2 regions of the Bradyrhizobium pachyrhizi genome follow, and region 2 is predicted to be linked to the other one. Evidence: predicted binding sites of a transcription regulator. Region 2 holds the regulator's gene; the other holds the start of a gene.

Region 1 (5,709 bases), 4.2 Mb from region 2:
AGGTGCAGCCGGCGCTGGTCGCGCTGCTGCGGCCGATGCTGCCCGATGTCGCGGTGTTCGCGCGCGGCGAGCCGCTGCCGCCGTTCGATCGGCAACTGCCGCTGCTGAGCCTGCCGCGGATCTTCCGCACCACCGTCGAGACCATTCCTGCGGCGATACCCTATCTGCGGGCGGATGCCGGCAAGCTCGCGCGCTGGCGCGAGGCGCTCGCCGGCGTGACCGCGCTGAAGGTCGGCGTGGTCTGGGCCGGCAATCCCAGACACAAGGGCGACCGCCAGCGCTCGCTGCCGGCGGACGCCGTGCTGCCGTGGCTGGTCACATCGGGCGTGCAGCTCTACAGCCTGCAGAAGGAGCCGCGGCCTGACGATGCTCCGGTGCTGCGGGGCCTTGGCGCCGACATCATCGACCTCGCGCCGACGCTCGGCGATTTCGCCGACACCGCGGCAGCCTGCTGCGCGCTCGACCTCGTCATCGCCGTCGACACCTCGGTGGCGCATCTTGCCGGCGCGCTTGGCCGCCCGGTCTGGATGCTGTGTCCCTATGCGCTCGACTGGCGCTGGCTGCGCGACCGCTCCGACACGCCGTGGTATCCGACCATGCGACTGTTCCGCCAGGACAAGCCGCAGGCCTGGGACCGCGTGCTCGCGCGCGCGTCGGAAGAGCTTGCCCGCGTCGTTGCTGGCGAGCGGGAGTTGCTGCTGCCGGCTGCTCTTGCGGGTTGATCGGCGATCACCCCGCACTCATCCCCTGCGCGCCGCCGAGCAGCTTGGCGTTGAGCCGGCCGCCGTCGAACAGCATTTCGTTCACCGCGCCGTCGACGTCGGAGGAGGTGACCTCGCGGCCACCGTCCCTGACGATGCTGGCCTGGGCGAGACGGCGCATCAGCTCCTTGATGAAGGCAGCGCTGACGCCTTCGGTGCGTCGCACGGCGTCGTCGATGACGGGCTGCGCGAGCGGCAGGCCCTTGCCGTAAAGCCGGATCAGCTTGCCGCGTCCGGTCTCGTCGGGTAGCGGCACCTCGATCGCCTGGTCGATGCGGCCGGGCCGGCCGGCCAGCGCGCTCTCCAACTCTTCGGGACGGTTGGAGGTCAGCACGAACAGGATGTCGCAATCCTCCTTCAGGCCGTCCATCTCGTTGAGCAGCTTGTTGAGCAGTGATTCCTCGCACGGTCCGCCCATGTCCTCGCGGTCGCGTGCGATCAGATCGACGTCCTCGATCACGACCATGGTGGGCTGCAGCAGCCGCGCGAGGTTCATATAGGCGCCGAGCAGCCCGACCTGCTCGGCGGTGATGATCAGCGTGGTGTGATCCGACAGGTTGGTGGCGAGATAGCGAATGGTGTGGGTCTTGCCGGTGCCGGGCGGGCCATAGAGCAGGATGCCCTTGCGGGTCGACTGGCCGAGCTTGCGCAGCAGATCGCGGCTTTCGACAAAGCCGAGCACGTTGCGGTCGAGCAGCCGCAGCGTTCGGTCCGGCAGGATCACGTCATCGCGAGCGACCGTCGGCAGGCGATGCACGGTCAAGCCACGCGAACGTCCGCGATAATTGGCGTCATCCTCCAGTGACAGGATCTTGCCGCGATAGGATCGCGCCGCATGTACGGCGGCTTCCAGTTCGGCGAAAGTGCGCTGCACGAAAGCATTGCCGGTCGCCCCGGCGGGCAACGCAAGCTCGATTCGCAGCGACGGCTCGTGATTATATTCGCGATGGAAGGTCAGCAGCACGGCGTAGCGCAGTTCGCCGGTTCGGCACAGCCATAGTCCATTGGCGAGGCATTTCACCGGCTCGGCCTCGCCGATATCGACGTCGCGATATTGCGGCGGCGCGATCGCCGGTGCATTCCGGCCAGCCTTCATCAGCGCCGCGAAGTCCAGCGTCTCGTAGCGATATTCTTCATGGATGCCGAAGAAGTGGATCGGATCGGTGAACAGCTTGTCGATCGCGACCTGAACGTCGGCGCGCATGTGGCCCGGAAACTGTCGCGCCCGTGTCACGATCAGGTTGCGTGGCACGCCGGCGAAATGCCAGTCGAGCGCAACGTAAGCGGACCGAAACGTCTCGCCCGGCAATTCTTCCGAGCTGCGGCGTGCAGCGAGCAGGCAGTCGCTGCACAGCGACGCAGTCGTACCGGAGATCAGAATCTCCGTCACGGCCCTCGGGGCTTCGCAGAGATCGCAGGGGCGGCTGGCGTCGGCGGACTCCGTGGTGATCATCAACGGCTGGCCGTTGGAGCGGATCAGCCACTTCGCCGAGTTGAAGATTGCCCGAGCCACCGGTCCCGGATAGGGACCGCACGGAATGGCGCCCTTGGCCTCGATCAAGGCAGCGGAGGCAATGGCTTCCTGCTCGGATTTCCCGAACACCGTACGCAACAAATCCTGCACGAATTCCAGCGGGGTCTCATCGTCGTCGTGAATGAAGAGCCGTACCGGACCGTCGTCGCTAAACACGTCGTGCATGAGACCCCCGAAACGCAATTGGGAACAAAGAACAAAATAAGAACATCACGGCGGCTCCCGCGCGTCAAGCGAAAGATTCTGCCGCTTCATCCCTGACGTGTAGCGGGCCGATCGGCCGGGAACGCGCACTGGAAGTGTAAACGCGGCTCAACGCCTGTGACGATTGTGTTGCGGCAAATGCCAAGAGATGGCCGTCACAGCGGCAAACTTCCGACACACCATCGGGGCGAAAAGGAGTATCCGACATGGCGCGAGCGCGAGAGCAGATTCCTCCTAAGGGTTTGCGGTCGCGCAGTTATTTTATGAGGCCCTCGTGTCGCACAAACTTCGCCTTGCGCTGCTTCTCGTCTTCACTTTGTTCGTCTCTCCCGCGCTTGCGCAGCCGGCCGCCAAGCCGGCGCCGCCGCAACCCGCTACCGGCGACGCGCTGACGCCCGAGCAGGCGAAACGTGCGCTCGACACGTTGCAGGACGACAAGAAGCGCGGCGAGATCATCAACACCCTGCGCGCCATCGCCAATGCCTCGCCGCAGGCGGCGGCGCAGCCGGCGCCTGCGCCCGAGCAGCATTCGCCGATCCCGCTCACCGCCGACAGCCTCGGCGCACAGCTGTTGCTGATGGTGTCGGAACAGGTCGGCGAGATGTCGCGCGAGGTCACCGACGTCGCGCGCACGCTGACGCATTTCCCGGCGTTCTATTACTGGTTCGTGCGCACCGCCAACGATCCGGCCGCCTATGGCCTCTTGATCGACATCGCCTGGAAGCTGGCGCTGGTGTTCGGCTGCGCGCTCGCCGCCGAATGGGTGGTGTTCCGCCTGATCAAGCGGCCGGTCGCGTTCCTGGAAGCGCGGCTGCCGCAGACCGCGCGCGTGCCGGTGCAGACGCTCGCCAGCGTCGATCCGCCGTCGTCGGTTGCCGACGTCACGCCGGCGCCCGAGTTGCAGCGGCGCCGGCTCAGCCTGGCGCGGGCCTGGCAGTCGCTGGTCCGGCTGCCCTTCGTGCTCGGCCGCCTGCTGCTCGAATTGCTGCCGGTTGTCGTGTTCGGCGGCATCGCCACCGCGCTGCTCGGCACCGATATCGGCGATCAGTCGACCACGCGGCTCGTGATCCTCGCCGTCGTCAACGCCTATGTGTTCTCGCGCGTCCTGATCTGCGCGGTGCGCGCGCTGGCAGGGCCCTTCGGCCTGTTCCGCGTCCGTGCCGAGACCGCGGCCTATATCGAGATCTGGGCCCGGCGCATCGTTGCCGTCGGCGTCTCGGGCATCGCCTTCGCCAATGTCGCGCTGCTGCTCGGGTTGCATCGCGCCGGCTATGCCGCGCTGATCCGGCTCGTGATGCTGGTCGTGCATCTGTTCGTCGTCGTCATCATCCTGCAGTGCCGCCGGCAGGTCGCCGACGTCATCCGCGCCCCGGCCGATCGCATCGGGTTTGCGGCGCGGGCGCGCAACCGGCTCGCGGCGCTCTGGCATGTGCTGGCGATCGCGCTTGACCTCGCGCTGTGGGCGGTGTGGGCGCTCAACATCCGCAACGGCTACTCGCTGCTGCTGCAATATTTCGTCGGCACCATCGCGGTGCTCTTGGTCACCCGCCTCGTCACCATGGTGGTGCTGAGCCTGATCGATCGCGGCTTCCGCATCAGCCCGGAGCTGATCCAGCGCTTCCCGGGGCTCGAGACCCGCGCCAACCGCTATCTGCCGTTGCTGCGCAAGGTGGTCACGGCGGTGATCGCCTTCATTGGCTTCGTCGCGCTGCTCGAGGTGTGGGGCGTCGACGCCATCGTCTGGTTCTATGGCGGCCAGATCGGAAGCCGCCTGATCTCGGCGCTGGTGACGATCGGCATTGCCGCGCTGGCCGCGGCCGTGATCTGGGAAGTCGCCAATGCGCTGATGGACCGGCAGATCGACACCCTGTCGCGCGAGGGGCATTACGCCCGCGCCGCGCGCCTGCGCACCTTCCAGCCGATGCTGCGCACCGCGCTGTTCTGCATGATCGTCGCGGTGGTCGGGCTCACGGCGCTCAGCGAGATCGGCGTCAATGTCGCGCCGCTGCTCGCCGGCGCCGGCATCGTCGGCATCGCGATCGGCTTCGGTTCGCAGAAGCTGGTGCAGGACCTCATCACCGGGCTGTTCCTCTTGATCGAGAACACGGTGCAGGTCGGCGACAACGTCACGGTGTCGGGCCTCTCGGGCGTGGTCGAGAACGTCTCGATCCGTACCATGCGGCTGCGCGCCGGCGACGGTTCGGTGCACGTGGTGCCGTTCAGCGCGGTGACCACGATCACCAATGCCAGCCGCGGCGCCGGCAATGCCGCGGTCAGCGTCAACGTTTCCTACAAGGAGGACACCGACCGCGCCGGCGAGGTGCTGAAGGACATCGTCGCCCAGATGCGCGAGGAGACGGCGTATCGCGCGCTGATCCGCGGCGATCTCGAATTGTGGGGCGTCGACAAGGTCGACGGCTCCGTGGTGACCATCGTCGGCCAGATCCGCTGCACCGACGGCGGCCGCTGGTCGGTGCAACGCGAGTTCAACCGCCGCATGAAGCGGCGCTTCCAGGAAGAGGGCATCGAGATCGCCTCGATGGGCCAGACCATCCTGATGCAGCTTCCTCCACCCTCCGAGCCCGATACCAACGCTCAGCCGCGCCGCGCGGCGGGGTAATTTGTGCGCTTCACCTCGCCCCGCTTGCGGGGAGAGGTCGAATTCGAGCGAAGCTCGAATTCGGGTGAGGGGGAGTCTCCGCGAGAGTATCTGCTTCCGTGTGTGCGGAGGCAGCCCGAGTAAACAGCGGGAATGCTTGCCGGCGCGTCTCACCGTTGCGACACGTCTCGCGACGATGAGACGTCGTCAGCCTTCTCGCACCCGCCGACCGGCCGCAGCCGGCCGAAATCCGGCCGTTCCCACCCATTCCCTGCGACTTCCTCCGCTGGCACAGCGCTTGCTGATCGTCGTGCAATGCGCGGCAAGACGCATTGCATGACTGAACCCAACGCGAAGGAAGGAAACGCACATGGAGCTTGGCTATTTCACGATGCCCTCGCACCCGCCGGAGTGCGGATTGAAGGAGGGCCACGACTGGGACCTGCAGACGCTGCGCTGGCTCGACGAGCTCGGCTACCAGGAGGCCTGGATCGGCGAGCATCACACCGCTCCTTGGGAGCCGCATCCGTCGCCTGACCTGCTGGTGGCGCAGGCGCTGTTGCAGACCAAGAATCTGCGCATCGGGCCCGGCGGCTTCCTGCTGCCGTATC
Region 2 (5,709 bases):
CAAGCAGATCATTCCCGACGATCCGCGTCCGCCGCTCAAGCCGAGCGGCATTCGCCTCGGGACACCGGCGGCGACCACGCGCGGCATGGGCGAGCCCGAAATGCGCCTCATCGCCGAACTCATTGCGGAGTCCCTCCGGTCGAAGGGAGATGCAGCGGTCGTCAAGCGATTGAGGTCGAACAGCGTCGAGATGTGCCGCGCCTTCCCCGTTCCGGGGATCGCGCCGCCCTCATAGGCGGCCGACCCACGTTCCGTTCGTCGCGTCACTCGGCAGGTCGTGAAGGTTCCCGGGGGAAGGACCGGAACGGAAATTGATGCTGTTCGTTGGACCGCATGATCTCGAAGACGGAGCGTCCAACGCCGTGAACCGGAAAACCTTGCAAGCACGCTCGGAACAGGCGCTCGTCGTCATCATTCTCAGCACCGGTGCGCTGATCGGTTACCTCGGCCTGGCGCTGTCCAGGATGTGAGAGCTACGCCCGGCGGGCACCAAAGCCGCCGGCGGGCATGCAGGCATCAAGTCGCTTGGTGCTGGCGCCCTGAAAGTTCGCGCGCGCGCCACTGAGTTGCTCGAAGTGGCAAACCCCCGCAGCAAAATTAGAGGGTGAATCGAAGAGCAAAGCTCGGACAAATCATGTCGCGAGAATGCGGATGTTTGACGCACAAGCGACAACACACTCGGCGTCGTCCCGGCGAAGGCCGGGACCATTACCCCAAATCTCAATTGTTGCGCGAGCTGGGGCCACGATCCCGTTCCTGATCAAATGCGGTGGTTATGGGTCCCGGCCCCCGTGCGCAATTGCGCACTAGGCCGGGACGACGGCGGTGGATATGGCGCGAGCTGGAGTTCTTTCTTCCTTCTGGAAGGGTAGCAAATCACGCCTTCCACTTCGCCGCGGCCTCTCGGCTCAAGCACAAGCGTCTCTGGAATACTGGATCACCCGCTTGCGCGCGGGTGATGACACCCGCGCGTGCATGGACGACGGCGCGCTTAACGCCCGTCGCACACCTGCCGCACAAATCGAGGACATTGCCGCCCGCCCGCAATTCTCGTACACGGTTTCACGCAATGACCTCGCAATTCACTCCCAACTCCGTCGACGTGCTGCTGTTCGATATCGGCCGCGTCGTGCTCGACATCAACTTTGACAAGGTGATGGCGCACTGGGCGCAGCATGCCGGCTGTGCGCCCGCCGAGCTCGCCACGCGCTTTGTCGTCGACGACAGTTTCAAGCATCACGAGATCGGCCGGATCGACGACGCGGCGTTCTTCGAAAGCCTGCGCCGGACGCTCGGCATCAACATCACGGACGCCCAGTTCCTCGAAGGCTGGAATGCGATCTTCACCGGCGAGATGCCGGGCATCGCCCCGCTGGTCGCGGCGGCCGCCAGGCAAATGCCGCTTTACGCCTTCTCCAACACCAATCCGGCCCATGTCGCGCATTTCTCGGTCACCCATGCCGAGCTGCTCAGCCATTTCCGCAACGTCTTCCTGTCGTCGAGCATCGGCTTCCGCAAACCCGACGCCGAGGCCTATGATCATGTGGTAAAAGCCATCGGCGTGCCGGCGTCGCGGATCCTGTTCTTCGACGACCTGGCCGCCAATATCGAAGGTGCGCGGGCGCGCGGCCTTCATGCTATCCACGTGACATCGACGGATGACGTGGCAAGGGCTTTGACCGCACTTGGTATTGAACATTAGGAATTGAGGAGCTCTGAGCGTGGCCCTGATGCCGGTTGCCGATGCCCTGTCCGCCGTCCTCGCCGGCGCCGAACCGCTGCCGGAGGAGATGGTCGCGCTCGATGCCGCCTACCACCGCACGCTTGCGCACGACCTCGCGGCGCTGCGCACCCAGCCGCCGCAGCCGATGTCGGCGATGGACGGCTATGCGGTGCGCGCCGCCGATGCGGCCGATCTAAAGGCCCGGCTCAAGGTGATCGGCGAAGTCGCCGCCGGCCGGCCGTTCGAGCGGACGGTCGGCGCCGGCGAGGCGGTGCGGATCTTCACCGGCGGCGTGATCCCGAGCGGCGCCGACGCCGTGATCATCCAGGAAGACACCGCCGTCGACGGCGACCACATCACGATCTCGGAGGCCGCCAGCGTCGGGCGGCACATCCGCCAGGCCGGGGTCGACTTCCGTGAGGGCGAGGTGCTGCTCGCCGGCGGCAGCCGCCTGTCCGACCGCGCGCTGTCGCTGGCGGCCGCCATGAACTATCCGGAACTGACGGTGCGCCGCCGCCCGAAGGTCGCGGTGCTGGCGACCGGCGACGAGCTGGTGATGCCGGGCTCGCAGCCCGGTCCCGGCCAGATCGTCTATTCCAACGGCTACGCGCTGCGGGCGCTGGCGCGCGCCGAAGGCGCCGAGACCGTCGACCTCGGCGTTGCCGCCGACACGGTGGAGGCGACCACGGCCGGCATCCGCCGGGCACGCGAGGCCGGCGCCGATATCCTCATCACGACAGGCGGCGCCTCGGTCGGCGACCACGATCTCGTCAAGCGGTCGCTGGAAGCCGAGGGCGTCGAGATGGCGTTCTGGCGGATTGCGATGCGGCCCGGCAAGCCGATGATGCACGGCCGGCTCGGCGCGATGCGGGTGATCGGCCTGCCCGGCAATCCGGTGTCGTCCTATGTCTGCGCCTTCCTGTTCCTGGTGCCGTTGATTCGGGCGCTGAGCGGCCGGAAAGTGATTCATCATCGCCGCGCAAGCGCCCTGCTCGGCCGCGACCTCGCCGCCAACGACCAGCGCGAGGACTATCTGCGTGCGCGTCTCGAAGCGCGCGAGGACGGCACGCTGGTCGCAACCCCGGTGACGCAGCAGGACTCGTCGCTGCTCGGGAATCTCGCTGCGGCACGGGCGCTTCTCGTGCGTCCGCCGTTTGCGGCGGCTGCCGTCAAAGGCAGCGAATGCGAAATTCTGACACTGCCCGAATAGGGTTTTCGCGCCCCGCCGATTGTGCGTTGCCCGACACGTTCACCGGAAATTAAGTGGTTGCGGAACACATATCGAACATATAGTGTCCGTTCATGATTTGTTTCGAGTACTGGTGTCTACAATCGGGAAGCCGCGTGGAAGCAGGTGCATTGAGCACATGCTCCTGAGGTCAGGCCCGGCCTGCAGGCCCCACCAGAAGAGTCTCGGAATCGAACGACGCTATCAACCGGGGGAATACTCGAGATGCTCACGCGCAAACAGTACGAACTACTGCGTTTCATCAATGAACGTTTGAAAGAGGCCGGCGTACCGCCCTCCTTCGACGAGATGAAGGATGCGCTCGACCTGCGCTCGAAGTCCGGTATCCACCGCCTGATCACTGCGCTGGAGGAGCGCGGCTTCATCCGCCGCCTGCCGAACCGCGCCCGCGCCATCGAGGTCATCAAGCTGCCCGAACTCTCGGCCGGCGCCGGCAACGGTCGCCGCGGCTTCACGCCCAGTGTCATCGAAGGCACCCTCGGCCGGCGCGCCAGCACGCCGCCGATTGCCGAGGACGACGGCAACCGTCCAGTCGCGGTCCCCGTGATGGGCCGGATCGCCGCCGGTACGCCGATCGAGGCGCTGCAGACCCGCAGCCACACCATCAGCGTGCCGCCCGACATGCTCGGCGCCGGCGAGCACTATGCGCTCGAGGTGCGCGGCGACTCGATGGTCGATGCCGGCATCCTCGACGGCGACATGGCGCTGATCCAGCGCAACGACGTCGCCAATACCGGCGACATCGTGGTGGCGCTGATCGACGAGGAGGAAGCCACCCTGAAGCGCTTCCGCCGCCGCGGCGCATCGATCGCGCTCGAGCCGGCCAACACCGCCTATGAAGTGCGCATCCTGCCGCCGAACCGGGTCCGCATCCAGGGCAAGCTGATCGGCCTTTATCGCAAATACTGAATTGCAAATACTTGCGGCGGCCGGGAACGAGCAACACGTCGGATCGTTCCTTGCATGATAGTGTAGCGTACGGCCTGCCCGATGCGCTCCGATACCTCTCGCGCAGCGTCGCGTGTTTGTGATCGGAGCGATCTCGGACCAGTCGTACAATCGCCCAGAAACGAGCAGACGCTCGTTCGCTATCGTCCACTCTGGTAGAGGCCCTAATGCCTCAAGGAGAGGCACGGGTCGCTACCTCGAAATGAGGAGCCATCCGATGTGTGACTATAGTCTGCACGCCGTGGCATCGCGCCCCGCCATTGTCGGAGAGACGCTGATCACGACGACGTTCCGCGGCACGTCGACCCGCGGCTTTGCCTCGGAGAACGATCCCACTGTCGCGGTCTGCATGCTGCCGGGCACCGAGCTCGCTTTCGCCGAGAACGTTCGCTACGACAGCCGCTGGATCTGGACCAAGACGCTGAACTATCGCGTCGGCGTGTTCAACGAAGTCGAGCCCGACGTGCCCGATCGGCATCATGACGCGGTCGAATTCCCCGACGGCAGCCATGTGCTGGTGACCCAGCTGGTCGAGGGACAGCGCGTCAGCGTGCTGCAATTGCCGGCGCTGCATCCGCCGGTCGAGCAGAAGCCGAAGGTTGTGGAGCGGCGGCCCTCCGCATTCGCAACGCTGTTTTTGGGTTGAGCGCATCGTCGCCGCGGAATGAGCTGTTCGGCGGCGAATGACCTAAGCAATTTCGGGCGACCCCGGACTCCCGCTTCCGGGGCGCAGAAGGAGATTTGCGTCGGCCGGCGCCTTGGCGCATCATCGGGCACGGAGGACGTGCGCGGTGGTCGATAAGGTCACATGGCAAAAGGCTGGACGCGTCACGGAACCGGGCCGCTACCTGTTCCGGTTCGGTTGGCTGACGGTAACGGCCGACGACCTGAAAGTCTGGGAGCAATTTCCCGAGGCTTCCTTTACTCTCGTCAAGAAGCCCGACGCCCCCGACTCCGACGAATATCATCTCGGCCTGTTCGAGCTGCCAAGCGGCCCCTCGCCAGACCACAGCTAATCATCGCCCTGCAGATCGGTCTCAGCCGGCGTCGCATCCACCGCAGGCCGCGGCGCGGCGGCGGGCGCGCGTAGCGTCGTCTCGCTCTCGCCGTCGCCGGGAACCGCCGGCGACCACGGCCGGTCGATCCCGCCGGGCTTGACTGCATCGACGGCGTAGCCGTCCCTGATCCGTCGCAGCACCAGCGCGCCGTGGCGGCGCAGCCGCTCGGCATCGATCACCGATGCCGCGCAGCCCTGCGGCGCCGGCCGCGCCGTCACGATCAGGGCTGCGCGCTCGCAGTCGTCCGCCAGCGCCTCCGGCCGGGTCGCCAGCGCGACGAAGGCGCCGCCGGGTGCCTGGGTCACGCAGCCGCCGGCATCGCAGGAGACGCCCTCGCCGAGCGACGCATCGGTGGCGGTGCGCGCGTCGGCGTCCGCCGCCAGCCACTCCTTGACCAAAAATGCATCCTTGGCGCTGTGCATCAGATGCAGCCGTCCGTCACCGCCACGCACCGCGACGTTGCGGCCGTCGCCCGACACCAGCACGTCCGGCTGCGGCACCCTGAGCGCCCAGACCGAGGCCACCAGCAGCAGCACCGCGCCTGACCAGCGCAGCGGCGTGCGCAGCAGCCCGAGCAGGATGATGCCGGCACTCGCGGCGATCAGCGGCCCGATGCCGAACGCCGCCATCCGGCCGACCGCGCCCGGGAGTGCGGCGACCCATTGCGTCACCAGGATCATCCAGTCGATGCCAAGACCCATGATCGCCCAGAACAGTCCGTCGAAGCCGAA

The links. The regulator LexA, encoded in region 2, represses DNA repair genes until DNA is damaged. The targets are predictions, from matches to a motif close to TGTTCNNNNTGTGTTCNG.
Region 1: the regulator LexA is predicted to act here: its motif matches at 2,488-2,505, upstream of QA639_RS03785 (ATP-dependent Clp protease adaptor ClpS).

The regions. Positions count from the first base shown of each region.
Region 1 is NZ_CP121667.1:831,818-837,526, forward strand. It holds gene QA639_RS03780 (tetratricopeptide repeat protein) at 1-722, shown strand, start outside; gene QA639_RS03785 (ATP-dependent Clp protease adaptor ClpS) at 730-2,460, opposite strand; gene QA639_RS03790 (mechanosensitive ion channel family protein) at 2,774-5,119, shown strand; gene QA639_RS03795 (LLM class flavin-dependent oxidoreductase) at 5,469-5,709, shown strand, end outside.
Region 2 is NZ_CP121667.1:5,049,486-5,055,194, forward strand. It holds gene QA639_RS23705 (serine hydroxymethyltransferase) at 1-235, shown strand, start outside; gene QA639_RS23710 (hypothetical protein) at 315-470, shown strand; gene QA639_RS23715 (HAD family hydrolase) at 1,070-1,702, shown strand; gene QA639_RS23720 (molybdopterin molybdotransferase MoeA) at 1,722-2,933, shown strand; gene lexA (transcriptional repressor LexA) at 3,177-3,881, shown strand; gene QA639_RS23730 (hypothetical protein) at 4,138-4,566, shown strand; gene QA639_RS23735 (hypothetical protein) at 4,712-4,936, shown strand; gene QA639_RS23740 (ComEC/Rec2 family competence protein) at 4,933-5,709, opposite strand, start outside.